2 regions of the Amycolatopsis sp. NPDC005003 genome follow, and region 1 is predicted to be linked to the other one. Evidence: riboswitches for the same ligand, from Rfam matches in the RefSeq annotation. Region 1 holds a riboswitch; the other holds the start of a gene.
What was found. Region 1 has a riboswitch for glycine ahead of gcvP (aminomethyl-transferring glycine dehydrogenase). Riboswitches for the same ligand answer to the same signal wherever they lie in the genome.
Positions count from the first base shown of each region.

Region 1 (14,389 bases):
GTGCGAGACGTCGGCGCCGAAGCGGCCGTACTGGGCGACCCCGATCAGCGCGTTGAGGTTGGCACCGTCGACGTACACCTGGCCGCCCGCGTCGTGCACCGCCGCGCACACCTCGCCGACGGTGTCTTCGTAGACGCCGTGCGTCGACGGGTAGGTGAGCATGATCGCGGCGAGGTCGGCCCGGTGCTCGTCCACTGTGGACCGCAGGTGCGGGAGGTCGATGTTGCCGGTGTCGTCGCAGCGGACGACGACCACGCGCATGCCCGCCATCACCGCGCTGGCCGCGTTCGTGCCGTGCGCGCTGGCCGGGATCAGGCAGACGTCGCGCGCGTGCTCGCCGCGGGAGCGGTGGTAGGCGCGGATGGCGAGCAGGCCGGCGAACTCGCCCTGGCTGCCGGCGTTGGGTTGCAGGGAAACCGTGTCGTAGCCGGTGATCCGGGCGAGCCAGGCGCTCAGGTCGGCGGCCACTTCCAGGAGCCCGGCGGCGTCTTCGGCCGGCGCGAACGGGTGCAGGCCGGCGAATTCCGGCCAGGTGACCGGCTCCATTTCGGCGGTGGCGTTGAGCTTCATGGTGCACGAGCCGAGCGGGATCATGCTGCGGTCGAGCGCCACGTCCTTGTCCGCCAGCCGCCGGAGGTACCGCAGCATCGCCGTTTCCGAGCGGTGCGCGTGGAACACCGGGTGCGTGAGGTACGCGCTCGTCCGCCGCAGCGGGGCCGGGAGGGCGTCCGCGGTGTCCGCGTCAAGGCCGTCCACATCGGACACGGAGACGCCGAAGGCCTTCCACACGCAGGAAAGCCGCTCGCGGGTGGTGGTCTCGTCGCAGGCGATGCCGACGTGGTCTTCGTCGATCCGGCGCAGGTTCACGCCGAGGTCGCGGGCCGCCGCGACGACCGCGTCCGCCCGGCCCGGCACGGCCGCGACGACGGTGTCGAAGAACTCGCCGTGGACGACCTCGACGCCTCCTTCGCAGAGCCCTGCCGCGAGCACCGTCGCCATCCGGTGGGTGCGCAGCGCGATCGACCGCAGCCCTTCGGGCCCGTGGTAGACCGCGTACATCGACGCCATCACGGCCAGGAGCACCTGCGCGGTGCAGATGTTCGACGTCGCCTTCTCGCGGCGGATGTGCTGTTCGCGCGTCTGGAGGGCGAGCCGGTACGCGGGTGTGCCATCGGCGTCCTTCGAGACGCCGACCAGCCGGCCGGGCAGCTGCCGCTCGAGGCCCGTCCGGACCGCCAGGTAGGCGGCGTGCGGGCCGCCGAAGCCGAGCGGGACGCCGAACCGCTGCGTCGACCCGATGGCGACGTCGGCGCCGAGTTCGCCTGGGGGCCGCAGGAGGGTGAGGGCGAGCGGGTCGGCGGCGACGATGACGGCCGCACCGTGCTTCTTGGCTTCGGCGATGGTGAGGTCGGGCTCGCGGACCGCACCGGACGCGCCGGGGTAGGACAGGAGCACGCCGAAGAAGTCGCCGCCGAGCCCGAGCCCGGTCAGCCCTTGGGAGAGGTCCTCGACGACGAGTTCGATCCCGAGCGGTTCGGCTCGGGTGCGGAGCACGGCGAGGGTCTGCGGCAGGGTGTCTTCGTCGACGACGAACCGATGGGAGGTCGCCCGCCCGGCCCGGCGGACGAGCGTCATCGCCTCGGCGGCCGCGGTGGCCTCGTCGAGGAGGGACGCGTTGGCGACCGGGAGCCCGGTCAGGTCCGCGACCATGGTCTGGAAGTTGAGCAGCGCTTCGAGCCGCCCTTGGGAGATCTCGGGCTGGTAGGGCGTGTAGGCGGTGTACCAGGCCGGGTTTTCGAGGACGCCCCGCCGGATGACGGGCGGGGTGACGGTGTCGTGGTAGCCGAGCCCGATCATCTGCGCCATCGGCCGGTTCCGCCCGGCCAGCTCGCGAAGTTCGGCGAGGGCTTGAGCTTCGGAGGCGGCGGGCGGCAGTTCGAGCGGTTCGGCGGAGTCCCGCAGTGAGCCGGGCACGGCCCGTTCGGCGAGTTCGTCGAGTGAGGCGACGCCGATGACATCGAGGATGTGGCGGAGGTCGTCCGGCCCGGGCCCGATGTGCCGGTCGGCGAAGGGAATGCCCTGTTCCAGCGAGGCAAGCGTAGTTTCCACGATGGCCTCCTCCGACCGGCGGCGCGTACTAACCCGACCTTAGAGCGGAAGGTGACCACGACGGGGGTCCGGGGGCGGAGCCCACCGGGCGGGGTGTGGGGGTTGCACCCCCACAAGACACTCCGGAGGGTTCCGGCGAGCGCTCTCCGCGAGCGGAATTCGCCGAAACCCGAAGGAACCTCCCCGCTCTGTCTGACCCCGAGGGGCGCCTGAGAGTTTCGCCCGCAGGTTGAGCCGGGCTTGCACCGTCGGCGGGGCCATCAGGGTGTGTCCTGACGACCCGCTTTCCAGAGGCGTCTCGTCCGCGCGGTCCAGGGTGCCTGAGAGGTTCCGGGGAGGACTTGCTCCTTCGGCGCCGAGCTCAAGGTGTGGCTCGGACTCTCCCGCGCGGATTCGTCGACCGCAGGCAGTACCTTACCCGCTCACGCGGAGCGATGATCAACCGGTCTTGCGGGCGTTGCGGCGCTGGGTGAGTTCGTCCGGTTCGTGCGTCTCGACGATGCCGCCGTCGGCGCGTTCGGCCGGGAACTCGTGGATGGTGCCGCTGATTTCCTGCATCGCGCCGCTGACCGCGATGCCGAAGACGCCCTGGCCGCCCTGGAGCAGATCGACGATCTCCTCCGGCGAGGTGCATTCGTAGACCGTGGTGCCGTCGGAAAACAGCGTCACCCGGGCAAGGTCGCGGACGCCGCGGACGCGCAGGTGGTCGACGGCGACCCGGATGTTCTGGAGCGAGACGCCGGTGTCCAGGAGCCGCTTGACGACCTTCAGGACCAGGATGTCCTTGAAGGAGTACAGCCGCTGCGAGCCGGAGCCGTGCGCGGTGCGGATGCTGGGCGCGACCAGCTTGGTCCGGGCCCAGTAGTCGAGCTGGCGGTAGGTGATGCCGGCGATCTGGCACGCCGCCGGACCCCGGTAGCCCACCAGCTCGTCGGGCAGCGAGTTGTCGGGGAACAGTTCCCCCTGCTCCCCGGTCGCGACCTCGACAGGCTGCTTCTCGGAACCAGCCTCGACCACGCAAGCCTCCCCTCGCCCGACCTGGCGGCCGGCGAATGACAGCCGGACGGTCCCAGGAGCGGGACCCACCGGAGATCAATCGCCACGGTCCGGCCCCAGACCGTTAATCACACCGTGGCAATTTCTCTTCTTCGACGGTAAGCGCCCGGACAGTGCCGGTCAACGCGACGCGCGGCAAGCCTCGACGGTCGGCTGAGCCTTTGAGCCGTTCGCCGTACCCCCTACGGCGTGAGCCCAAACCCTTTGACCGGTTTTACTCAGCCGAGTAACTTTTTACTCATGCAAGTAAACACCGACCTCATGGCCGAGCTCGGCCTCAGCGTCACCGAGGCCGCCCGCCGGGCGCAGATCATCGGCGCGACCATCGGCGTCCTGGCCGACGTCGGCTACCGCCGCACCACCTTCGCCAGGATCAAGGAGCGCGCCGGGCTCAGCAGCACCCGGCTGATCTCGTACCACTTCACGAACAAGGCCGGCCTGATGCAGGCCGTGCTCAGCACGGTCGTCGAGACGAAGGGCGAGTTCCTCACCGAACGCACCGGCGGCGGCCTCGACCCGGCCGACCGGCCCGGCTACCTGCGGGCGCACATCGAGACGTCCATCGCGTTCCTGCGCGCGTACCCCGAGTGCGTCCGGGCGCTGTCGGAGCTGGCCTCCAACGCGGACGACGCCGACGGCTGGGTGATGACGAAGGTGCTGGTCGACGACCTGCGCGTGCACGGACTGGCCCGGCAGCTCAGGCAGGGCCAGTCCGAGGGGGTGTTCGGCGAGTTCACGCCCGAGGTGATGGCGATGTCGATCGCCCAGGCCATCGACGGGGTCGCCGCGGCCTACGCGGCCGACCCGTCGCTGGACCTGGAGCGGTACGGACGCGAGGTCGCCGACACCTTCGTCAAAGCGACGGCGCCGTGAGCACCCGGTCGAGCCGCTCTTCGATGCGGGCCTTCGGGAACGCGCCGACGATCGTCTCGACCGGCTCGCCGCCGCGGAAGAGGATCATCGTCGGCAGCGACATGACCTGGTAGGCGCGGGTGGTCCCGGGGTTTTCGTCGGCGTTGATCTTGCGGACGGCGAGTTCGCCGTCCCGCTCGGCGGCCAGCTGCGCGAGCACCGGGCCGACCATCCGGCACGGGCCGCACCAGGTGGCCCAGAACTCGACGAGCACGGGGACGTCGCTGCCGAGGACTTCGGTGAAGGTCGCGTCGGTGACTTCAGCAACTTCGGACAAGGGGACTCCTTCAGAGGCGCGGGGATTCGGGCACGACGCACGGATCGGGCGCCTGCCGGGCCAGCGCGGCGGCGAGTTTCGCGGCCAGCTCGCCGCGGATCCCGCCGAGCCGCGCCAGAAGGGCGTCGGCTTCTTCGAGCTTGCGCCGGTAGACCTCGATCGAACTCGCGCAGGAGTCACCGGTCTCGTGGCCGCTGCGCAGGCACTCGACGAACGGGCGCGTCTCCTCGAGGGTCAGGCCGACCGTCTGGAGGGTCTGGATCTCCTTGACCAGCTGGAGGTCGTCCTCGCCGTATTCGCGGTAGCCGTTGGCCGAGCGGCGGGCCCGAAGAAGGCCCTGGTCCTCGTAAAACCGCAGCGCACGGGTGGTGGTACCCGTGCGCTGCGCCAGTTCTCCGATCCGCATGCCTCGACGCTAGACGTTGACGTCCACGTCAACGCAAGGTCTCACGTATCGGCACCGCGGAAGTCTTCGGGCGACACGGAGTCGAGGAACTCGCGGAACTTCTCGACCTCGTCTTCCTGCTCGTCCGGGATGATGAGGCCCGCCTCCTCCAGCACCGAATCCACGGCGTGGATGGGGACCCCGATCCGCAGGGCCAGCGCGACCGAGTCGCTCGGCCGGGCGGACACCCGGATGTCGCCGTCGAACACGAGCTCCGCGAAGAACGTGCCCTCCTTCAGGTCGGTGATGACGACCTGTTCGAGCTCCCGGCCGAGCGCTCCGATGACCTCTTTCAGCAGGTCATGCGTGAGCGGGCGGGCGGGGCGGACCCCCTGCTGCTCCAAGGCGATGGCGGTGGCTTCGACCGAGCCGATCCAGATCGGCAGGTACCGTTCGCCCTCGGTCTCCCGCAGCAACAAGATCGGCTGATTCGCGGGCAGCTCGACCCGCACACCGACGACGCGCATTTCGCTCATCGGGCTTCGCCTCCCTCTCGTGCGCACGGGCTGCAGCGCTGAACCGGCTTCACGCCCATACTCCCGACGCTACCCGTCATCCGTGCGCTGTGCTCGCTGTCCGGACTCTCTCGGTTCGCCTGCCGCAAACCCGTGCCTTCACGGTACGGCATGCGGTGCCGAACATTCAGTCATTGACATGGGACCGCAAAGAGGATCTCACTGCCCCGTTATCGATCAACACCCGGCGACGCCGCGGATTCCGGCCTTGACGAGGAGCGTGTGCAGGGTCACGGACAGTGCCGCGAGCTCCCGCACCACCTCGTCGGCCCGGGACTTGGCCTCCGGGTCGCGGTGCCGGTACACCGGCGTCACGATCTGCTCCAGCAGGCCGACCTCGCGGTCGGCCGCGGCGCGGAAAGCACGCAGGTGTCTCGGTTCGATCCCGAATTCGGTCATCGCCTTCACCGTGCGCGCGACCAGCACCGCGTCCGGGTCGAAGAACCCGGCGGGACCGGGCCGGACCAGGCCGTACTGCTGCAGCTCGGCCAGGGCCGGCGCGTCGATGCCGGCCTGCTCCAGGAGCTCCTCCTGGGTCAGGCGCAGTTCCTTGCCCGGGCTGAAGTCGTCCGCCACGGGCAGGCCGACGTTCTCCGCCGGTGCGTCGATCGGCACCAGCCGGCGCGGCGGGCGGGGCAGGGCCGCGGCGGGCCCGGCACCCGAGTCCGCCGCGTCCAGCTGCTCCTTGATGACCTTCAACGGGAGGTAGTGATCCCGCTGGGCGGCCAGGACGAACCTCAGTCGCTCCACGTCCGCCGCGGCGAACTGCCGGTAGCCCGAAGGCGTGCGGCCCGGCTGCACCAGGCCTTCCGCTTCCAGGAACCGGATCTTGGAGATGGTGACATCGGGGAAGTCCCCGCGCAGCTGCGCGAGTACCGCCCCGATGCTCAGTCCGTGGTTCTGTGGCCGTCCGGCCGCCGTCACTGCGCCCCCTGGCCCCCGTGCCCCGGGCCGGTCAGGAAGACCAGGCGGAACTTCCCGATCTGCACCTCGTCGCCGCCGGCGAGCACGGCCTGGTCGACCGGCTCGCGGTTGACGTAGGTACCGTTGAGGCTGCCGACGTCGATGACGACGAACTCGCCACCCTCACGCCGGAACTCGGCGTGCCGGCGGGAGACCGTGACGTCGTCGAGGAAGATGTCGCTGTCCGGGTGCCGCCCGGCGCTGGTGGTGTCGCGGTCGAGCAGGAACCGCGAACCCGCGTTCGGCCCGCGCTTCACGACCAGCAGCGCCGAACCCGGGGGCAGCGCGTCGACACCCTGGACCGGGGCTTCCGGGGCGGGCTCGCGACCTTCGGCTTCGGCCAGGAAGTCGGCCCGGAAGACAGAGGTCCGCTCCGGAGACTGCTCCGGGGGAACGCCGCCGGGCCCGTCGTTCGTGCTCACCTGAGCTCTCCTCCACACATGCTGTGTTGCCAGTACTCAAGAACGTGTAGCTGCCAACGTACCGTGCCTGATCGATTCTCCGAGCCCCGGCTCCCCGAACCGGCGGAGCGGGCTTCAGCCCTTGGTCAGCGCGTCGTACGCCTCGGCTTCGAGCAGGGCTTCCAGGCCCGCCGGGTCGTCGAGCCGGATCTCGATCAGCCAGCCCTCGCCGTAGGGGTCGCTGTTGATGAGTTCCGGCGAGTCGGCGACGGCGTCGTTGACGGCCACGACCTCCCCGTCGACCGGCGCGAACAGCTCGGAGACGCTCTTGGTCGACTCGACCTCGCCGAAGACGTCGCCCGCGCTCACCTGCCTGCCGACGTCGGGCAGGTCGACGAAGACGACGTCGCCGAGCTGGTCCTGCGCGTACTCGGTGATGCCGACGCGCACGAGGGTGTCCTCGCCGCGGGTGGCGACCCACTCGTGTTCCTCGGTGTAGCGAAGCTCTTCAGGAGCGGACACCGCCGGTCCCCTTTCATGCCCTCACTGGAAGTGTTGGGCGAAGTCTTACACCCACACGGCGCAGCCGCCCGCCACGACCCGGCGAAAGCTCACTGAGTGGTATCGCCTCGCAGCGCGTTGCGGGCCTGGACGACGTAGAGGACACCGGACCAGACGTAGAGGACGGCGCCCCAGATGGTGAAGGCGTACCCGATCGGCCGAGCGACCGCGGCGACGTCCGAGCCGCCCTGCGCGAGCAGCAGGAACGGGAAGGCGTACATCAGGACGAAGGTGGCCCCCTTCCCGAGGTAGGTGACCTCGGGCGGCGCGAAGCCGCGCCGCCGGAGGGTGACCACGCAGACGCCGAGCACGGCCTCCCGCAGCACGAGCGGGACGACGACCCACCACGGGATGATGCCGCGGACGAGGAAGGCGACGAGGGTGGCGAGGATGTAGAGCCGGTCGGCGGCGGGGTCGAGCAGCTGCCCGAGCCGGGACATCTGGTTGAGCCAGCGGGCGAGCTTGCCGTCGAGCCAGTCGGTCAGTGCGCTGAAGACGAGCAGGGCGAGCGCCCAGCCGTCCTCTTCGGGGCCGAGCAGCAGCCAGAGGAAGACGGGCACGCCGGCCAGCCGCAGCAGCGACAGGATGTTGGGGACGTTCAGGGCCTGCCGCAGCAGCGACGGCTCGGCGGCGGGACCCGCCTGAGCGGCGGGTTCGGGGGCGGCTGTGCTCACGGGGCCATTAAACAGCGGAGCGGCGCCGGCCCGCCCGGTGGTGCGGCGCGGGCCGAGGTGGTGGCGGCCGGAGCGTGGATCGTGGCCACGGCTCGCCGCGAGACGACCTCGCGGCCGCGGGCGGGCTCGGCCAGGGCTGAGGTGGCGCGGGTCGGGGCGGCGGGGTCGCGGCCGGCGCCTGCCGGGGCCGCTGCGTCCGGGTGGCGCGGCGCCGGCTCGGGCTCCGGACCGCAGATCACGGCCATGCCCAGCCGCGAGAAGACCCCCGCCGACGAACCGGCTGGCCGGGTCGGAGTGCGCGAGCCGGGATGGCGTAAGTCGCGCTCGCGAGAGTCGGATTGCGCAGGTCAGGGGTCACGCGCCTCCGGGTCGCGCCGGCTGCCGGAGCGGCCACCTGCGCCCGGGTGGCGCGAGGCTGCCCCGGCCGCCGGATCACGGATCCTGGCCACACCCCGCCGCAAGGCAACCTCGCGCCGGCCGGCCTGCCCGGGTGCCTCGAGGCACTCCCCCGCAGGCCGGCGGCGAAGGCCGGGCCGCCCTCACGGCCCGGCTCGTCGCGCACGTCAGCTCGCGCGGCGGTGGCTCCACCCGCGTCGCTGCAGCTCGGCGCTGCTCAGCGACTCGGGGCGGCCGCGGTAGTCGGTGCCCATCCAGCGGGCGCGGCCCGCCCGTCCCTCGAGGACGTACGGGCGCCCGCCGCACCAGACCACGGTGCTCGGGACGGTCGGCGGACTGGACGGGTCTTCGGTACTGGTCACAGCGTCGGCGTTCATCGCTCTCACGGATTCGGTGCGGGTGTCGGGGACGGGAAGCTCGTCGGCCTCCACCAAGATCTTCGGCGCGCGCGGCCGGTTTGTTAACCGTCGCGGCGCGAATTAGACCGATCGATTCTTGATGACAGCGGGAGGTTTCGGAGCGTGAACGGAATGTTAATCGTCCATTGTGGACACCATTTCGGCAGCCACCGGACCGGGCCGGCGGCCCGCTGTTGTAATCTCCGGCACACCCGTGGGCACGTCGCCCGCAGGACCAGGACGACCCGGCGAGGAAGGATCGCGGTGCCCCACCCGACCACCACGAGGACGTGGCTCGTGGCCTGCCTCGCCCTGTCCGCGCTGGCCGCCTGCTCCGGCGACCCCGCCGCGCAGGCTCCCCCGGCCCCGCCGTCTTCGACCGCCCCGGCCTCGGCGACGACGCCGACCGGCACCCCGCCGCCGCCTCCGACCCCCGGCGGCAGCGAGCCTGCGCCGGCGCCGGTGACCAAGCCGTCCGGGCCGCCGCCGTCGGTGCCCGGGTCGTGCGGCACCGTCACCGCCGCCAGCGGGCTGACGCTCTACGTCTTCGACAGCGGCTCCACCGGGGTCAGCTGCGTCTCGGCGACGAAGCTGGTCGGCGACTTCCACCGCAAGATCGCCGGGCGCCAGGGCGCCGGCTCGAACGACGCGGTGAACGAGACCGTCGACGGCTGGCTGTGCACGTCCGGGCCGCCCGCCGCCCAGGGCGGCACCACCTGCACCAAGGGCGAGCAGACAGTCTTCGCCGCCGTCGTGCCGTCCGAGTAGACCGTTCCGATCCCGCGCGCTCCTGAAGGGCCCATGAAGACACTCGCCTCCCCCTTGCTGCTCGTCGCCGCGTCCGCCGCACTGGCCGGCTGTGGCGGCGGTACTCCGGCGCCCGCGGCGCCGTCCACCACCGTCCCGGCCGCGGTGGCGGCGGCGGAGTCGACGGCCCCGGGCGTGCCCTGCGGCGAAGTCGCGGGCACCGGCGGCGCGAAGACGGCCGTCGTGGCCCACGGCAAGGTGGACTGCGCAGCGGCGACGAAGCTGCTGAAGGACTACTTCGCGAAGCTGACCCCGGCGGACGCCGCCTCCGCGGACGGCCCCGGCCCGGTGGTCCTCGACGAGTGGACGTGCGGCAGCGGCCCGAACGACCCCGTGACGGCGTGCTCGACCGAGGACGGCCGCCAGGTCGAGGGCACCCGCCGCTGACCGCGTCCGTCAGGACTTGAGGTCCGGGAAGTCCTCCTCGCGGTACTCGGTCCCCGCTCCCCGAGCCGGGTCGCTCTCGCGGCCCCGCAACTCGACGCGGCGGATCTTGCCCGAGATCGTCTTGGGCAGCTCCGCGAACTCCAGCCGCCGGATCCGCTTGTACGGCGCCAGGTGCTCGCGGCAGTAGGCGAGGATCGACCGCGCGGTCTCCGCGTCCGGCGAGAAGCCCGCCGTCAGCACGACGTACGCCTTGGGCACCGCGAGCCGGATCGGGTCGGGGGCCGGGACGACCGCCGCTTCCGCCACGGCTTCGTGCTCGATGAGGACGCTCTCCAGCTCGAACGGCGAGATCCGGTAGTCCGACGCCTTGAACACGTCGTCGGTGCGCCCGACGTAGGTGATGTAGCCGCGCTCGTCGATCGAACCGACGTCACCGGTGTGGTAGAAGCCGCCGGCGAAGGCCGCCGACGTGCGCTCGTCGTCGTCCGCGTAGCCGGTCATCAGGCCCACCGGGCGGTGCGCGAGGTCCAGGCAGATCTCGCCCTCCGACGCACGCTCGCCGCTGACCGGGTCGACCAGCGCCACCACGAAGCCGGGCAGCGGGCGGCCCATCGAGCCGGGCACGACGTCCTGCCCGGGCGTGTTGGCGATCTGGACGCTGCTTTCGGTCTGGCCGAAGCCGTCGCGGATGGTGACGCCCCACGCCTTCTCGACCTGGTCGATCACCTCGGGGTTGAGCGGCTCGCCTGCCCCCACCACCTTGCGCGGCGGGGTGCGCAGGGCCGTCAGGTCGGCCTGGATGAGCATCCGCCACACCGTCGGCGGGGCGCAGAAGCTGGTCACCCCGCACCGGTCCATCTGCGCCATCAGCGCGCCCGCGTCGAACCGGCTGTAGTTGTAGAGGAACACCGTCGCCTCGGCGTTCCACGGGGCGAAGAAGTTGCTCCAGGCGTGCTTCGCCCAGCCCGGCGAGGAGATGTTCAGGTGGACGTCGCCGGGCTGCAGCCCGATCCAGTACATCGTGGACAGGTGCCCCACCGGGTACGAGACGTGCGTGTGCTGCACCAGCTTCGGCTTCGCTGTCGTGCCGGAGGTGAAGTAGAGCAGCAGCGGGTCGGCGGCCTTCGTCGGGCCGTCCGGGGTGAACTCCGGCGACTCGGCGAACGCGGCCGAGTACGGGTGCCAGCCCTCGACCGGCTCGCCCACGGCGATCCGGGTGTAGCCGCCCTCGATGCCGTCGAACTTCGGCGCGTCGGCCGAGCGGACGACGACGTGCTTGGCCGCGCCGCGCTCCACGCGGTCGGTCAGGTCGGCCGGGCCGAGCAGCGTCGAGGCCGGGATGATCACCGCGCCGAGCTTGATCGCGGCGAGGATCGTCTCCCACAGCTCACCCTGGTTGCCCAGCATGAGGATCAGCCGGTCGCCGCGGCGGACGCCGAGCGCGCGCAGCCAGTTCGCGACCTGGTTGGACCGGCCGGACATCTCAGGGTAGGTCCAGCGGTTCTCACTGCCGTCTTCCTCGACGATCCACAGCGCGTACCGCCCGGCGTTGTCCGGGTCGTGCGCCACGACGTCGAACCAGTCGATCGCCCAGTTGAACTCGTCGAACTCCGGCCAGGCGAAGTCGCGGTACGCCGTGTCGTAGTCCTCGCGGTGGGTCTGCAGGTAGTCCCGCGCGACGCGGAACGCGTGGTGGACGTTCACGGTGCCTCCTATTCGCCCTTGAACTCGGGCGGGCGGCGCTCCATGAACGCCTGGACCGCCTCGCCGAGGTCCTTGCTGGGCAGGAACGCCGAGTTCCACGCCGCGACGTACCGGAGACCGTCGGCGACCTGGCGCTCGGTGTTCGCCGCCAGTACCTGCTTCGTACCCTGCACCACCAGCGGCGGGTTCGCAGCGATCTCCCCGGCGAGTTCGCGGGCGGCTTTCAGCAGGGTGTCCTGGTCCGGGTAGACGTCGTTGACCAGGCCGATCTTCTCCGCGCGGGCGGCGTCGACGTCCTTGCCGGTCAGGGCGAGCTCCCGCAGGTGCCCTTCGCCGATGATCGAGGCGAGCCGCTGCAGGCTGCCGAGGTCGGCGACGATCGCGACGCGCACCTCGCGGACGCTGAACTTGGCGTCCGCGCTGGCCAGGCGGACGTCCGCGGCCGCGACGACGTCGACCCCGCCGCCGATGCACCAGCCGGAGACGGCCGCGACGACCGGTTTGCGGCATTCCGCGATCGAGCTGACCGCCGCCTGCAGCGACCGGACCTGGTCGAGGAACGCCGTGCGCGGGCCCGCCAGGCTGTCGCCGCCCAGCATCGGCGCCCAGTCGCCCATCATCGCGGGCAGGTCGAGGCCGTAGGAGAAGTGCTTGCCGCTGCCGGTCAGCACCACGGCCCTGACCCGAGGGTCGGTGTCCAGCGCGCGGAACACCAGGGGCAGCTCGCGCCAGAAGTCCGGGCCCATCGCGTTGCCCTTCGACGGGCCGAGGAGCGTCACTTCGGCCACAGGGCCGTCGACGTCGACCTTGAGGGACACCAGGTCGGGCAGACTGTCAGCAGTAGCGGTCATGGGGTCATCTTGACCCATGCCCGCGGCGACCCGCCATTGGCACCTTGTCAATTGCCCCCTCTGTCACTGTGCCAACCTGGTCGGAGGATGCTTTCCTGAAAGAGACTCACACCACGACCCGGGGAGGACGGTGGGACATGAGCCCGGCCAGCGCGACCGCGATCGAGTCCGGTCCCCCGCCCGCCCCGGTCCGGCGGGCCTCCCGCCCGATCGAGCTGACCGGCTCGTTCGACCACGAGGGGCACCGGCTCTGGTACACCGAGTTCGGCAGCGGCGACAAGGTCGTCGTCCTCACCCACGGCATCATGCTGACCCGCCGGATGCACGCGCCGCTCGCGCGGCGGCTGGCCCGCGCGGGCTTCCGCGTGATCACCCTCGACCTGCTCGGCCACGGCGACTCCGACCGGCCGACCGAGTCGTGGCTGTACTCGATGCCCTCGTTCGCCGGGCAGACGCTGGCCCTGCTGGACCACCTCGAGGTGGACTCCGCCGTGATCGGCGGGACGTCACTGGGCGCGAACGTCTCGCTCGAAGTGGCGGTGCAGGCGCCTTCGCGGGCGCGGGGGCTGATCGTCGAGATGCCGGTGCTGGACAACGCGATCGTCGCCGGGCTCGTCACCTTCGCGCCACTGCTGATGGCGGCCCGGTTCCTGCCGTTCACGGTGCAGGCCGTGGCGCTGGCGGCGTCGGTGGTCCCGCACGGCAACCAGTGGGTCGACGTCGTCACGGACACGCTGTCCCAGCGCCCGGCCCCGATGGCGGCCCTGCTGCACGGGGTGCTGTTCGGCCGGATCGCGCCGCCGAAGTCGGTGCGCCGCAAGATCACGACGCGCGCGCTGGTGATCGGCCACCAGGGTGACCCGATCCACCCGTTCGGCGACGCGGACACCCTGGCGGTCGACATGCCGGACGCGGAGTTCGTCCAGGCCCGCAGCCCGGTCGAGCTCCGGTTCGACCCGACGAGGCTGTCGGACGCGATCCGGGATTTCGCCGCGAGCTGCTACGAGAACTGACATGCCCCTGGTGTGGGTGACGGGCAACGCGGGGTCCGGCAAGTCGGCGGTCTGCGCGGTCCTGAAGGACCGGGGCGAACTCGCGGTCGACGCGGACAACGAGGGTTACCACCACTGGGCCGACCGGACGACCGGCCAGGTGGTCACCGATCCCCCGGATCCGGTGCCGCCGGGCTGGCTCGACCGCTTCGGGTGGCGGATCGACCGGGCGAAGGTCGAGGCCCTGGCGGCCCGGGCGTCGGGCCGGATCGCGTTCTTCTGCGGCTGCCCCGAGAACTCCGCCGACGTGGCGGATCTCTTCGACCTGGTGATCAGCCTGGTGATCGACGAAGACACCCTCCGCCACCGGCTCCTGACCCGCACCACCAACTCGTTCGGCAAGCACCCGGAGGAGCTGGCCGCGGCCCTCGCCGACAACGCCTACCGCCACCCCGGCGCCACGATCATCGACGCCACCCGCCCGTTGCCCGAGGTCGCCGACGCCATCCTCGCCGCCGCCCGCCGTGCTTGAGCGGGCATCACACGTGCTTCAAGGGGTATCACGCGTGACTGAGCGGGCATCTCGCGTGACTGGAGGGGCATCACGATGATGCCCCGCTGATCACGTGTGATGCCCGCCGGATCACGCGAGATTCCCCTTAGGACACGGGAGCGAGGCCGGCGACCGGGCCGATCACGATCACTGCCGGTGGGCGGACTCCGGAGGCGGCCGCGTCGGTGACCACCGTGTCCAAAGTGGACCTCAGGGAGCGCTGGGTGCGCATGGTGCCGTCCTCGATGATCGCCACCGGGGTGTCGGCCGGGCGGCCGCCGTCCAACAACGCCTTCGCGAACTGCGGGAGCCGCTCGACGCCCATCATCAGCACGATCGTGCCGCGCATCCTGGCCAGGAGCTCCCAGTCGACCAGGGAGCGGTCGTC
Region 1 is NZ_JBSGAI010000041.1:11,430-25,818, reverse strand. Features, by position in the region: gene gcvP (aminomethyl-transferring glycine dehydrogenase) at 1-2,109, opposite strand, end outside; glycine riboswitch at 2,407-2,505, opposite strand; gene ACWED2_RS36445 (MerR family transcriptional regulator) at 2,548-3,126, opposite strand; gene ACWED2_RS36440 (TetR/AcrR family transcriptional regulator) at 3,406-4,038, shown strand; gene trxA (thioredoxin) at 4,019-4,354, opposite strand; gene ACWED2_RS36430 (MerR family transcriptional regulator) at 4,365-4,760, opposite strand; gene ACWED2_RS36425 (bifunctional nuclease family protein) at 4,802-5,275, opposite strand; gene ftsR (transcriptional regulator FtsR) at 5,492-6,238, opposite strand; gene garA (glycogen accumulation regulator GarA) at 6,235-6,699, opposite strand; gene gcvH (glycine cleavage system protein GcvH) at 6,814-7,200, opposite strand; gene ACWED2_RS36405 (CDP-alcohol phosphatidyltransferase family protein) at 7,290-7,913, opposite strand; gene ACWED2_RS36400 (hypothetical protein) at 8,477-8,686, opposite strand; gene ACWED2_RS36395 (hypothetical protein) at 8,972-9,475, shown strand; gene ACWED2_RS36390 (hypothetical protein) at 9,509-9,901, shown strand; gene ACWED2_RS36385 (AMP-binding protein) at 9,911-11,605, opposite strand; gene ACWED2_RS36380 (crotonase/enoyl-CoA hydratase family protein) at 11,614-12,456, opposite strand; gene ACWED2_RS36375 (alpha/beta fold hydrolase) at 12,594-13,469, shown strand; gene ACWED2_RS36370 (hypothetical protein) at 13,471-13,980, shown strand; gene cobA (uroporphyrinogen-III C-methyltransferase) at 14,108-14,389, opposite strand, start outside.

Region 2 (14,389 bases), on a different contig from region 1:
GACGTTGTAGAGCTTGCCGGAGAAGTTGATCTTCATCCCGTGCGTCAGGTGCCCGCCGTGCGCCAGGTCGAGGCCGAGGATCGTGTCGCCCGGCTTGAGCACGGCGAACATCGCGGCCGCGTTGGCCTGCGCGCCGGAGTGCGGCTGGACGTTGGCGTGCTCGGCGCCGAAGAGGGCCTTCGCGCGGTCGATGGCGAGCTGCTCGACGACGTCGACGTGCTCGCAGCCGCCGTAGTAGCGGCGGCCGGGGTAGCCCTCGGCGTACTTGTTGGTCAGCACCGAACCCTGCGCCTCGAGCACGCCCACCGGGGCGAAGTTCTCGGAGGCGATCATCTCCAGGGTGGACTGCTGGCGGGTCAGCTCGTCCGCGACGGCCGCGGCGACCTCGGGGTCGACGTCGGCGAGATGGGCGTCGAAAGTCGTCATCAGTTCTCCTGGGTGAGCGCGGCGTACGCGGCGGCGTCGAGCAGGTCGGGCACGTCCCCGGTCAGACGCACCTTCAGGAGCCATCCTTCGGTGTACGGGTCGGAGTTGATGACCTCGGGGGTCTCCGATGTGGTGCCGTTCACCTCGACGACCTCGCCGGAGACCGGCGCGTACAGCTCGCTGACCGACTTGGTCGACTCGACCTCGCCGAACACCTCGCCGGCGGTGATGGCCGAGCCCGCGTCGGGGAGCTGGACGAACACGATGTCACCGAGCGATTCGGCGGCGAAGGCGGTGATGCCGACGGTGGCGATGCCGTCCTCGACCTTCAGCCACTCGTGTTCCTTGGTGTACTGCAGGTTCTCGGGGATGCTCACGGCTGGGAGTCCTTTACGCGCGGGAGTAGAAGGGCAGGGCGACGACCTCGACGGGCTCGATCCTGCCCCGGATGTCGACGGAGAGCTCGGTGCCGGGCTCGGCGTACACCCGATCGACGTACGCCATGGCGATCGGGTAACCCAGCGTGGGCGACAGGGCGCCGCTGGTGACCTCGCCGATTTCGGTGCCGTCGGCCAGGACCGCGTAGCCGTGACGCGGGGCACGCCGCCCGGCACCTTTCAGCCCGACGCGCACGCGCGGGACGTCCTGCTTGGACCGTTCTTCCAGCGCCGCGCGGCCGACGAAGTCGCCCGGCTTCTCGAACTTGACCACGCGACCGAGCCCGGCTTCGAACGGGCTTTGCTCGACGGTGAGTTCGTTGCCGTACAACGGCATCCCGGCTTCCAGCCGCAGCGTGTCGCGGCAGGCGAGACCGGCCGGGACCAGGCCGTGCGGCTCGCCGGCTTCCAGCAGCAGCCGCCACAGGGCCGGCGCCTCGTCCGCGTCGGCGAACAGCTCGAAGCCGTCCTCGCCGGTGTAGCCGGTGCGGGCGAGCAGGACGTCGTGGCCCTTCACCGACGCCGGGACGCTCGCGTAGTACTTGAGCGCGTCCAGGTCGGCGTCGGTGACCGCAGCCAGGATTTCGACGGCCTTCGGCCCCTGGACGGCGATCAGCGCGGTCGTCTCGGACTTGTCGTCGACTTTCGCGTCGAAGCCCGCGACCCGCTCGGCGAGGGCGTCCGCGACGACCTGCGCGTTGCCCGCGTTCGCGACCACCAGGTAGTGCTCGTCGGCCAGCCGGTAGACGACGAGGTCGTCCAGGACGCCGCCGTCGGCGTTGCAGATCATCGTGTACCGCGCCCGGCCCGGCTTGACCCCGGTCAGGTTGCCGACCAGCGCGAAGTCCAGGACGTCGGCCGCCTGCTTGCCGGTGACGTGGATTTCGGCCATGTGCGAGAGGTCGAACAGCCCGGCCGCCTCGCGGACGGCCTTGTGCTCGGCCAGCTCACTGGCGTAGCGGACCGGCATGGACCAGCCGGCGAAGTCGGTGAACAGCGCACCGAGTCCCTTGTGGACTCCGTGCAGGGAGGTTTCGCGAGACATCGTCGCCTTCCGTAGGTGGTCGTGAGTGGTAATTAGGGTTCTAACCCGAATTACCACTCACGAGCCGTACTCGCTGAGGGGCGGGCAGGAGCACACGAGGTTACGGTCGCCGCGGGCGCCGTCGATGCGACGCACCGGGGGCCAGTACTTGTTCTTGCGCGAAACACCCGCCGGGTACACGGCCAACTCCCGGTCGTAGCGCTTGTCCCACTCCCCGACCAGCGTCTCCGCGGTGTGCGGGGCACCCCGCAGCGGCGACTCCTCGGCGGTCCACTTCCCGGCAGCCACCTCGTCGATCTCCGCGCGGATGGCGATCATCGCGTCGCAGAACCGGTCGATCTCGCCCAGGTCCTCGGACTCGGTCGGCTCGACCATCAGCGTGCCCGCGACCGGGAACGACATGGTCGGCGCGTGGAAGCCGTAGTCGATGAGCCGCTTGGCGACGTCGTCGACCGTCACGCCGGTCTCCTTGGTGAGCTGGCGCAGGTCGAGGATGCACTCGTGCGCGACCAGGCCGTCCTGGCCCGTGTAGAGCACCGGGTAGTGCGGCGCCAGCCGCGAAGCCACGTAGTTCGCGGCCAGCACGGCGACCTTGGTGGCCGCGGTCAGGCCGGGCGCACCCATCATCCGGACGTAGGCCCAGGAGATCGGCAGGATCGACGCCGAGCCGTAGGGCGCGCCGCTGATCGGGCCGACGCCGGTTTCCGGGCCGGCGGCGTCGAGCAGCGGGTGGTTCGGCAGGTACGGCGCCAGGTGCGCGCGCACCGCGACCGGGCCGACGCCCGGGCCGCCACCGCCGTGCGGGATGCAGAAGGTCTTGTGCAGGTTCAGGTGCGAGACGTCGCCGCCGAACTCGCCCGGCTTGGCCAAGCCCAGCAGGGCGTTGAGGTTCGCGCCGTCGACGTACACCTGGCCGCCGCCGTCGTGGACGATCTTGGCGAGGGTGTCGATGTCGTGCTCGTACACGCCGTGCGTGGACGGGTACGTGACCATGATCGCCGCGAGGGTGTCCTGGTGGCTGTCCACCTTGGCCCGCAGGTCGTCGAGGTCGACGTTGCCCTCGTCGGTGCACTTGACCACGACCACGCGCATCCCGGCGAGCACCGCGGAAGCCGCGTTGGTGCCGTGCGCGGACGACGGGATCAGGCAGACGTCGCGAGCTTCGTCGCCGTTCGCGCGGTGGTAGGCGCGGATGGCGAGGAGCCCGGCCAGCTCGCCCTGGCTGCCCGCGTTCGGCTGCAGCGACACCTTGTCGTAGCCGGTGACCTCGGCCAGCCAGCCCGCCAGCTGCCCGACCAGCTCGTGGTACCCGGCAGCGTCTTCGGCCGGGGCGAACGGGTGGATGCCCGCGAACTCGCGCCAGCTGATCGGCTCCATCTCGGTGGTGGCGTTGAGCTTCATCGTGCACGAGCCGAGCGGGATCATGCCGCGGTCGAGCGCGTAGTCCAGGTCGGACAGCTTGCGCAGGTAGCGCAGCATCGCCGTCTCGGAGCGGTGGGTGCCGAAGACCTCGTGACCCATGAAGCCGCTCTCGCGGGCCAGGCCGTTCGGCAGCGCGACGCCGTCTTGGACGCTCTCATCGACCCCGAACGCCTTCAGGACCCTCGCGGTGATCGCGGGCGTGCTGACCTCGTCGAAGGCGACGCGGACGTGGTCGGCGTCGACGTGCCCGAGGTTGATGCCTGCCTCGCGGGCGGCCGCGTGGACCTCGGCGGCCTGGCCCGGGACGTGCGCGACGACGGTGTCGAAGAAGGACTCGTGCACGACCTCGACGCCGGTCTTGCGCAGGGCGCCGGCGAAACCCGCGGCGAGACCGTGGACGCGCTGGGCGATCTTCTTCAGGCCGTCCGGGCCGTGGTAGACCGCGTACATCGCGGCCAGCACGGCCGGGAGGACCTGCGCGGTGCAGATGTTGGACGTCGCCTTCTCGCGGCGGATGTGCTGCTCACGCGTCTGCAGCGCAAGGCGGTAAGCGGGGTTGCCGTCGGCGTCGACCGAGACGCCGACCAACCGGCCCGGCAGCGAACGCTCGAGCCCGGCGCGGACGGACATGTACCCCGCGTGCGGGCCGCCGTAGCCGAGCGGGACGCCGAAACGCTGGGTCGACCCCGCGGCGACGTCGGCGCCGAACTCGCCCGGCGCGGTGATCAGGGTGAGGGCGAGCAGGTCGGCGGCGACGGTGAACAGCGCGCCCGCGGCCTTCGCCGACTCGGAAATCGCGTGGTAGAAGCCGCGGCCGCGCAGCACACCCGACGCGCCGGGGTACTGGACGACGACGCCGAAGAACTCGTCCGGCAGGCCGGTGAGCAGGTCGCGGACCTCGACCTCGATGCCGAGCGCCTCGACGCGGGTGCGCACGACGGCGATCGTCTGCGGCAGGCACTCGGCGTCCAGCACGACCTTGTTCGACTTGGACTTCGACGCGCGGCGCATCAGCGTGACGGCCTCGGCGACGGCGGTCGACTCGTCCAGCAGGGAGGCGTTCGCGGTGGCCAGGCCGGTCAGGTCGGCGACCATGGTCTGGAAGTTGAGGAGGGCTTCGAGGCGGCCCTGCGAGATTTCCGGCTGGTAGGGCGTGTACGCGGTGTACCAGGCCGGGTTCTCCAGCACGTTGCGGCGGATCACGCCGGGCGTGACGGTGTCGGAGTAGCCGAGGCCGATCATCTGCGTCATCGGCCGGTTGCGCGCGGCGAGAGCACGCAGCTCCGCGGTGGCGTCCTCTTCGGACGCGGCGGGCGGGAGCCGCAGGTCACGGGTGGCGCGGATGGCGCTCGGGACGGCGGCGCCGACGAGAGCGTCCAGGCTGCCGTAACCGCACTCGGCCAGCATCTTCGCGCGTTCGGCCTCGGACGGACCGATGTGGCGGGCGTCGAACTGCGTTGAAGTGATCGGGAGCTCCTTGGGCCGGGCACACCAGTGCGCTGGGAACTCCCCCTCTGTCATGGCACCTGAGAGTTTCACCGTGTGCGACACGGCTTTCACCTTGGGTGAGACGCGGGTGCGCCTGCTTTCCAGAGTGGCCTCGCGCGAAGCGGTAGCGGATACCTGAGAGATTCCGGGGAGTTTGCTCCTTCGGTGCCCCACCGACTTCGTGAGGGCTCTCCCGCCTCGGCTCGACGGCCCGATCTGCAGTTGTGACGGTCACGGTACCCGGCGCTTCCCGCGGGCGTCCACTTCCTCCGGTCAACACCACATCAGCCTTCGTCGCGGCCTCGACCGGCGACCCGGCGTACCACGCGCCCGGCCAGCGACGGCGGGCGGCGGACGCGGCCGGAGGGCAGGACCAGCCGCTTCAACGGCCCGCCCAGAGGCACCGGCGGGTGGCCGGCGCCGAGCAGCACCTGCTCGACGATCTGCTCGGCGTGCCACGCCACCGAGTCGTTGAGGCGGTCCAGGGACGGGCGGTCGCCGTCGAAGATGTCCTCGTCGGCCAGCGTCACCTCGAAGTACGCACAGCCCGGCGGGACCTCGATGGCGTCCTCGATCGCGCGAGCGCCGTCGAGGGGGTCCGCGAACCCCGCTTCGAGCAGCGCCGACCGGTAGATCCGGGCCGCCCGCGCGCGCATCCGCGGGCCGTAGCGGACGACGACCGGGAGGCGGCCGGTCAGGTCCGGCACGGCCAGGCCGTGCAGCAGCATGATCGGCGGCACCGAGTGCACCAGCCGCGGCGCGGGTTCGGCCAGCTCGCGGGCGGTGAGGCGGACCCGGTCGGCCATCGCGTCCGGGAGGCCGGAGTAGCGGAAGTCGACGTTGCCGAACCCGAGCCCGTCGGCGACCAGCGACGCCAGCAGCTCGCCGTAGCCCCAGATCGGCGACAGCACGACCACCGGCGGCGCGGCGACCACCGGCGACGGCGCGGGCGGCCGCGTCGCCTCCTGCTCGGGCACCTGGATCACCAGCCGCGGCGGCTCGTGCCAGTCGTGCACCTCCGCCACCCGCCAGTACAGCCCGAGCGGCCGCCACAGCTCGCCGAGGACGTCGTGCTCGATGATGCGGCGCACCTCGGCGTCGTCGAAGGGCAGGTCCCGCGGCGGCACGATCCCGACGTAGTGGTGGTAGGTGACGCGGACCTCGTCGCCGCGGGTGGCCGACCGGATCCGCATCTCCCAGTCGATCGGCGACGCCGCGATCGCGTTCGCCACCTGCGTGCCGGGCGAGGAGTAGACCAGCGCGGTGGCCTGCCGGAGGAACTGCCCCGCGCGGTCGATGCCCTCCCGCAGCGCCTTCGCCGCCTGGGCGACGTGCACCGGGCTTGCGAGGCTCTCGGGCAGGACGCCGGCGACGCGCAGCAGCTCGGCCTCGCTCAGCCCGGTGACCTCGGCGAGCTGGGCCCAGTGGTCGAACACCGTCACCTTCGGCGCGTGCCGGTGTTCGATCCAGCTGCGCAGGGTCGACGTCGGAACGCCGATGCGCCTGGCCGCCTCGTCCAGGGAGAGGCCCCGCGAACGGATGCCGGCCCGGACCGCTTCCGCCCACTCGTCGGCGCGCCAGTGCGTCACCTCACAAAGCTAACGAAACCCGCTAGCTTTGCGCAGGGACAAACCGCCCAGGCGCGCCCGACGCTGGTCACCATGACCACCACCGTGATCGCCCTCACCCTGATCGTCGGCACGCTGACCTTCGCTGCCGGCGCGTTCCTCGCCTCCGAGATCGCCACCCGGATCCTGCGCCGCCGGGAGAAGGAGATCTCCGAAGAGCGCAAGAAGCTCAACGCCGCCTGGCGCTACCTGCGGGAGGTCTACGACGTCAAGAAGAAGACCAAGCGTTAGAGCGGGGTGACGTACGCGCCGGAGATGCCGCCGTCGACCAGGAACTGCGACGCCGTGATGAAGCTGGCGTCGTCGCTGGCCAGGAACGCCACCGCCGCCGCGATCTCCGACGGCTCGGCGAACCGGCCGACCGGCACGTGCACCAGCCGCCGCGCCGCGCGTTCCGGGTCCTTGGCGAACAGCTCCTTGAGCAGCGGGGTGTTCACCGGCCCCGGGCACAGCGCGTTGACCCGGATGTTCTCCCGCGCGAACTGCACGCCGAGCTCGCGGCTCATCGCCAGCACGCCGCCCTTCGACGCGGTGTAGGAGATCTGCGACGTCGCCGCGCCCATCACCGCGACGAACGACGCGGTGTTGATGATGGACCCGCGGCCCTGGCGCTGCATGTGCGGCAGGACGGCCTTGCAGCAGTGGTACACCGACGTCAGGTTGACCCGCTGCACGCGGTCCCACGCCTCGATGCCGGTGGTCAGGATCGAGTCGTCCTCCGGCGGCGAGATGCCGGCGTTGTTGAACGCGACGTCGACCGAGCCGAACTGCTCGACCGTGCTGTGGAACAGGTTCTCGACCTGCTCGGCGTCGGTGACGTCGGTCTGGATGAACGCGCCGCCGATCTCGTCGGCGGCCGCCTTGCCCTCGGCCGGCGAGAGGTCCGCGATGACGACCTTCGCGCCTTCGCTCGCCAGGCGCCGGGCCGAGGCGAGCCCGATGCCGCTGGCGCCGCCGGTGATGACCGCGACGCGGCCTTCGAAACGCTGGACCATTACTCCTCCGTGCTCAGAAAGACGTTCTTGGTTTCGGTGAACGCCGCGGCGGCGTCCGGGCCGAGCTCGCGGCCCAGGCCGGACTGCTTGAAGCCGCCGAACGGCGTCCAGTAGCGCACCGACGAGTGCGAGTTCACCGAGAGGTTGCCGGATTCGACGCCCCGCGCAACCCGGAACGCCCGGCCGGCGTCGCGGGTCCAGATCGATCCCGACAGGCCGTACTCGGTCGCGTTGGCCATCCGGACCGCGTCGGCCTCCTCCCCGAACGGCACCACGGCGACGACCGGGCCGAAGACCTCCTCGGCCGCGACCGGGTGCCGCAGGTCCGGCGGGGTGACGACGGTCGGCGGGAACCAGAAGCCACGGCCCTCGGGGGCGGTGCCGCGGAACGCGACCGGCGCGTCGTCGGGCACGTAGGAGGCGACCTTCGCCCGGTGCGCGGCCGAGATCAGCGGGCCCATCTCGGTCTTCTCGTCGCCGGGGTCGCCGACGACGACGCCGTGCACCGCCGGTTCGAGCAGCTCCATGAAGCGGTCGTACGCGCTGGCCTGCACGAGGATCAGCGACCGGGCGCAGCAGTCCTGGCCGGCGTTGTCGAAGACGCCGTAGGGCGCGGTCGCCGCGGCCTTCTCCAGGTCGGAGTCGGCGAAGACGATGTTGGCGTTCTTGCCGCCGAGCTCCAGCGTCACGCGCTTCACCTGCGCCGCGCAGCCCGCCATGATCTGCTTGCCGACCTCGGTGGAGCCGGTGAAGACGACCTTGCGCACGGCCGGGTTCTCGACGAACCGCTGCCCGACCACGGAACCCTTGCCGGGCAGCACCTGGAAGACGTCCTCCGGGATGCCCGCCTCGCGCGCCAGCTCGGCCAGCCTGATGGCCGTGAGCGGTGTCAGCTCGGCGGGCTTGAGGACGACGGCGTTGCCGGCGGCGAGAGCGGGCGCGAAGCCCCAGCCCGCGATCGGCATCGGGAAGTTCCACGGGACGATCACGCCCACCACACCCAGGGGCTCCTGGAAGGTGACGTTGATGCCGCCGGGTACCGGGATCTGCTTGCCGATCAGGCGTTCCGGGGCGGCGGAGTAGTAGTTGAGGACGTCCCGGACGTTGCCCGCCTCCCAGCGGGCGTTGCCGATGGTGTGCCCGGAGTTCTCGACCTCCAGCCGGGCGAGGTGCTCGATGTCGGCCTCGACGGCGTCGGCGAAGCGGCGCAGCAGCCGCGCGCGGTCGCCCGGCGTGACGTCGCGCCACGCCGGGAAGGCCGCGTGGGCGCGGGCGATCGCCGCGTCGGTCTCCTCCGCGCTGGTCAGGGGGACGCTCCGCACCACCTCCTCGGTGGCCGGGTTGAGGACGTCGAAGGTCGTCATCTACTTCTCCTTGCTCGCGTCGACGAGAGCCTGGAACAGCCGGACGTCGTCGGTGTCCTGCTCGGGGTGCCACTGGACGCCCAGGGTGAACTCACCGGGTAGTTCAGCGGCCTCGATGGTGCCGTCGGCGGCCCAGCCGACCGCCTCGAGGCCGGTGCCGAGCCGGTCGATCGCCTGGTGGTGGTAGCAGAGTGTCTTGGTTTCGGGGCCGAGGATCGCCGCCGCCCGGCTGCCCTCGGCGAGCGTGACCGTGCCCCGGCCGAACGTTGCCGGCGCGGGCTGGTGGTCGGTGGTGCCGCTTTCGGGCAGGTGCTGGGTGAGGGTGCCGCCGAGGGCGACGCTCATCACCTGCAGGCCGCGGCACACGCCGAGCACCGGCTTGCCCGCCTGGCGCGCGGCGGCGAACAGGCCGAACTCGAAGGCGTCCCGCTCGAGGCGGACGTAGGTGGCCGGGTGCGGCTCGTGGCCGTAGCGCTCCGGCTCGATGTCGGCGCCGCCGGTGAGCACCAGGCCGTCCACAGTGGACACGAGCCGCTCGTATGCGGCGGACACCGGGGGCAGCAGCACCGGGATGCCACCAGCCGCGACCACGCAGTCGACGTAAACGCGGTGTAGCAGCACGGCTTCGGTGTCCCAGACCAGGAATTTCGCGGGTTCGAGGTAGCTGGTGAGCCCGATGACGGGCCTAAAGTCGCTCGAAGCCACGGATCAGCTCCCAGTCGGTGACGGCGGCGTTGTAGGCGTCGATCTCGATCTTCGCCGCGTTCAGGTAGTGGTCGACGACCTCGTCGCCGAAGGCCGCGCGCGCCAGGTCGCTGCCGGCCAGTGCCGCGGCGGCTTCGGGCAGCGTCGTCGGCACGGTGCCCCGGTCGGAGTTGTAGGCGTTGCCGGTGAACGGCTCTTCGAGCTCCAGCTCGTTCTCGATGCCGTGGAGCCCGGCGGCGATGAGCGCGGCGACGGCGAGGTACGGGTTGACGTCCCCGCCCGGCACGCGGTTCTCGACGCGCAGCGACTCGCCGTGGCCGACGACGCGCAGCGCGCAGGTGCGGTTGTCGGTGCCCCAGGCGATGGCGGTCGGCGCGAAGCTGCCGGGCACGAACCGCTTGTAGGAGTTGACGTTCGGCGCGAAGAAGTACGTCAGCTCGTGCAGCGCGGCGAGCTGGCCGGCGAGGAAGTGCTCCATCAGCTTCGAGAAGCCGTGTTCACTGTCCCCGGCCAGCACGGCCCGGCCTTCGGTGGAGCGCAGGCTGATGTGGATGTGGCAGGAGTTGCCCTCGCGCTCGTTGTACTTCGCCATGAAGGTGAGGCTCTTGCCCTCCTGCGCGGCGATCTCCTTGGCGCCGTTCTTGTAGACGCTGTGGTTGTCGCAGGTGGCGAGCGCGTCGGTGTAGCGGAAGGCGATCTCCTGCTGGCCGGGGTTGCACTCGCCCTTGGCGGACTCGGGGTAGAGCCCGGCGCCGGCCATGTCGTTGCGGATGCGGCGCAGCAGCGGCTCCAGGCGCGCGGTGCCGAGCATCGAGTAGTCGACGTTGTACTGGTTGGCGGGCTTGAGGCCGTGGTAGCGCTTGTCCCAGGCCGTCTCGTAGGTGTCGTCGAAGACGATGAACTCGAGCTCGGTGCCGACGAAGGCGGCGAGCCCGCGTTCGGCGAGCCGGTCGAGCTGCCGGCGCAGGATCTGCCGCGGCGACACCGCGACCGGGCCGCCCTGCACGCGCTCGACGTCGGCGAGGACCAGCGCGGTGCCCTCGTGCCAGGGGATCTCCCGCAGCGTCTCGAGGTCGGGACGCAGCACGAAGTCGCCGTAGCCGCTCTCCCAGGAGGAGAGCGCGTAGCCGTCGACGGTGTTCATGTCGACGTCGACGGCGAGCAGGTAGTTGCAGGCCTCGGTGGCGTGGCCGACGACCTCGTCCAGGAAGTACTCGGCCGAGCAGCGCTTGCCCTGCAGCCTGCCCTGCATGTCGGTGAGCGCGACGAGCACGGTGTCGATCGTGCCCGCGTCCACGCGCGCCCGGAGTTCGTCGAGCGTGAGCATGCCTCGCCTGCGTGCCATCGGTCGCCCCAAAGGTTTGGTATGAATCCTTTGCCGGTCCTTCCTACCCGGTGAGCGGGGCGCGGTCAACCCGAACAAAGGTATCTTTTTGAACCATTGCGGCGGCGGTCGGATTGTCCGGGTTGCCCGGCTGAGAAGAGTCTGTGAATTCGCCCGTCCGGGAGGAAAACCGGGGTGCCCGCACGTTGAACGGGACAAGAGAGGTGAGATCGATGACCACAGCATTCACGCAGCAGACCACGATCGGACAGCAGCAGGCCCGGCCCCAGCTGCCGACCCTGCCCACCGGCTGGCCGATCGGTTCGTACGAGTCCTACGAGCAGGCACAGCGGGCGGTCGACCACCTCGCGGGCGCGGACTTCCCCGTCACCGACGTCACGATCGTGGGCGTGGAACCGATGCTCGTCGAGCGGGTCGCGGGCAAGATGTCCTGGGGCCGCGTGCTGAGCAGCGCGGCGACGTCCGGCGCGCTGTTCGGCCTGTTCCTCGGCCTGATGCTCAGCCTGCTCAACCCGGGCGCGGGCCTGGTCCCGATCGTGATCGGCCTCGTCGCCGGTCTCGGGTTCAACCTGCTGTTCGGTGCGCTGGGCTACGCGGTGAACCGGAACAAGCGCGGGTTCATCTCGCAGAGCCAGCTGGTGGCCCGCCGGTACGACGTCCTGTCCCAGCCACGCAACGCCGAGAAGGGGCGCGCACTGCTGGCAGACCTCGCGGCGCGCAGCGCGTTCGGCCACTGATCCGGGTAGATAGCGAAGGCCGCCTCCTGCGGGAGGCGGCCTTCGCCTTATCCGGGCAGCCGCCGTGCCAGCCGCACCCCCCAACCGCCATGCCCCCGCAGCCGCCGTGCCAGCCGTGCCCCGGCAGCCGCCGTGCCCCGCCGCGTCCGGCAGCCACCGCGCCCGAGCAGCCCGCGTCCAGGCGGCTGGCGTGCCCAAGCAGCCCCGCGCCCGAGCAGTCTGCTTGTCGGTCCGACCGGCCGCCGTCCTCGGGCGCCCCGTGTCTGAGCAGCCCCCGATTCCACGCTACCGGGCAGGTCCGACGGTTCCGGCCGTCCTTGCCACGTACAGCCCGGGTTGTCCACAACACCGGGCGAAACACCCCGGTTGTCCACACAAGCCCGCCCGGTGGCCCGAAACCGTCGGTGCCCGCCGGTAGCGTGGAATCGGGGGCTGCTCAGGTGCCCGACGACACCGTCGGCGCGTCCGGGATCTCCGCCGAGGCGGGGTCTGGCTCCTCCGGGCGGCCCGCGCGCAGCAGCTCACCCCAGCGCGCCCGGTCGTACTCGGCCGGCGGCGTCTCCGCCAAGAACTCGCGCAGGACCTCCAGGAACTGCTTCGGCGCCGAGCGGTGCGGGAAGTGGCCCGCCCCCTCGAAGAGCACCAGCCGACTGCCAGGCATCGCCCGGTGCGCGCGCAGCGCGTGGCCGCTCGGCACCACCCGGTCCTCCGTGCCCCACACCAGCAGCGTCGGGATCCCCTGCGTGAGGTAGCACCGGTCCAGCATGTTGACGACCTGCCCACGCCAGTCGACGACCGAGCGCAGCGTCCGCAGGAACGCCGACCGCGTGCCCGGCTCGACCAGGCGGAGGTAACGCGCGACCACGTAGTCGAGGTCGTCGGAGATCCGCAGTGTCTCGGCCAGCTTGCGCAGCACCGGCAACGCCGGCTGCGCTCCCAGCAGCGGCAGCAGCAGCCCCGCGCCCGGCGCCGCGGCCAGCCGCAGCAGCGGGTGGACGCTCGCGCCGACCCCGCCCGAGCCCACCAGCACCAGGCGTTCGCAGCGTTCCGGGAACTGGTAGGCGAACTGCATGGCGACGCCGCCGCCGAGGGAGTGCCCGACCACCGTCACCCGGTCGACGTCGAGGGTGGTCAGCAGGTCGCGCATGCCGCACGCGTACGCGGCAACCGAGTAGTCCGCGCGCGGTTTCGCCGAAAAGCCGTGGCCGAGCAGGTCGGGTGCGATGACCGTGAAGTCGTCCGCCAGCGACTCCAGCAGATCCAGCCACGTCGACGAGTCGTCGCCGATGCCGTGCAGGAAGAGCAGCGCGGGGCCGCGCCCGGCCATCCGGTACGCGCGCTCGTAGCCGTGGACCACCCTGGTCTGCGGGGCGAAGGCTTCCGGAAGCACCCGCCCAGCTCAACACGCCCGCGTTGGCGGGACGTTTCGCGCGCGTTCGGATTGGGTGAACGCCAGGAGCGGCCCCGACCGGCGCTCCTGGCGTTCGTTCCCCCTACCGCGTCGGCGTCGGTGACGCCGGTGGCGTGCTGGTCGAAGGTGGCGTGGTGGTCGCGGACGGCGTGGTGGTCGAGGGCACCGTCACCTTCGGGATCGCCGCGCTGAACGGCACGCCCGCCAGCTCGCGGCAGGCTCCGCGGTAGCCGTTGTAGCCGTTGTAGTTGCCCTGGTCGTCGGTGACGCCCTGCTCGATCTTCGGCCGGGGGAACCGGTTGTCCTCACCGATCTTCTGCCTGCTGCCGGTCGCGCGCTCGCAGCCGTAGCGAGTCAGCGTCAGCGGCCTGCCCTGCTCGTCGTAGAGGTAGACCTCGGTCAGCGGCTTACCCTCGGCATCGAAGGCGTAGACGTTCTCGATGTCGCGGCCGCCGTAGGTCAGCTGGTCGTTGCCGTAGTGATCCGCCGTGGACGAGTAGTACGGCGGCGGACCCGAGTAGGAGCTCCCGCGGGCGAAGAGGTCGATCGCGGCGCCGAAGCCGCCCAGCCCGCCGCCGATGACGAACGCCGAGATCGGCACGGCCACCCACAGCAGCCGCCGGTCGCTCCGCACCCGCGGGCCGGCCCACAACGCCCCGACGGCCGCGAGGATCAGGAACGGCAGCAACAGCACCCCGCTCCGGCGCTGCAGCGTGAACAGCAGCCCGAGCGCGACCAGCGCGACCGCGCACAGCACCCACCACGCCGGCTTGAGCGAACCGAGGTAGCGCAGGAACTTGCCGGCGTCCTCCTGCGCACGACCCTTGGCCATGGTGTCGCGCAGCCACCCGACTTCCGGCAGGGCCAGCACCGGCTCGACCCCGCCGCGCAGCAGCAGCACCAGGCTGACGAGGAAGACCGGCGCGAACAGGAACAGGCCGACGAAGGCATCGGGACTGCGGGAGACGGTGGCGCCGAACGCGAGCATGGCGAGCCCCAGCGCGCAGAACACCAGGCCCCACAACGCGATCCGCGGCTTCACCAGGCTGGGCGCGGCCGTGGCGAGCACCTGCGTGGCGTCCTCCCCCGGCGCCGGGTACCCCCCGGACGCGCGCAGCTCGGCGGCGTAGCTCTCGGGGGTCCCGAGCCGTTCGATGAGGGCCTCGACGCGGGCGCCTTCCCCCAGCTCGGCCTCCAGTTCCGCCAGGTGCGGGCGGACGTCTTCGAGGATCTCTTCGATCTCGCTCGCGGGCAGGTCGGCGAGCGCGGTCCGGACCCGCGCCAGATACACCCGCACGGCGGTCGGCTTGTCGCTCATGCTGCCTCTCCCAAAAGCACGTTCATCGTCGATGCGAAGCTCTGCCACGTCTTGCCGGACTCCGCCAG
Region 2 is NZ_JBSGAI010000053.1:40,728-55,116, reverse strand. Features, by position in the region: gene glyA (serine hydroxymethyltransferase) at 1-426, opposite strand, end outside; gene gcvH (glycine cleavage system protein GcvH) at 426-803, opposite strand; gene gcvT (glycine cleavage system aminomethyltransferase GcvT) at 817-1,908, opposite strand; gene gcvP (aminomethyl-transferring glycine dehydrogenase) at 1,966-4,797, opposite strand; glycine riboswitch at 4,931-5,024, opposite strand; gene ACWED2_RS40930 (helix-turn-helix domain-containing protein) at 5,103-6,407, opposite strand; gene ACWED2_RS40925 (hypothetical protein) at 6,480-6,677, shown strand; gene ACWED2_RS40920 (3-oxoacyl-ACP reductase) at 6,674-7,441, opposite strand; gene ACWED2_RS40915 (aldehyde dehydrogenase family protein) at 7,441-8,805, opposite strand; gene ACWED2_RS40910 (gamma-glutamyl-gamma-aminobutyrate hydrolase family protein) at 8,806-9,510, opposite strand; gene ACWED2_RS40905 (glutamine synthetase family protein) at 9,491-10,855, opposite strand; gene ACWED2_RS40900 (general stress protein) at 11,068-11,592, shown strand; gene ACWED2_RS40895 (alpha/beta fold hydrolase) at 12,029-12,919, opposite strand; gene ACWED2_RS40890 (DUF1700 domain-containing protein) at 13,086-14,321, opposite strand; gene ACWED2_RS40885 (PadR family transcriptional regulator) at 14,318-14,389, opposite strand, start outside.
Region 2: another riboswitch for glycine. It lies ahead of gcvP (aminomethyl-transferring glycine dehydrogenase); the one in region 1 lies ahead of gcvP (aminomethyl-transferring glycine dehydrogenase).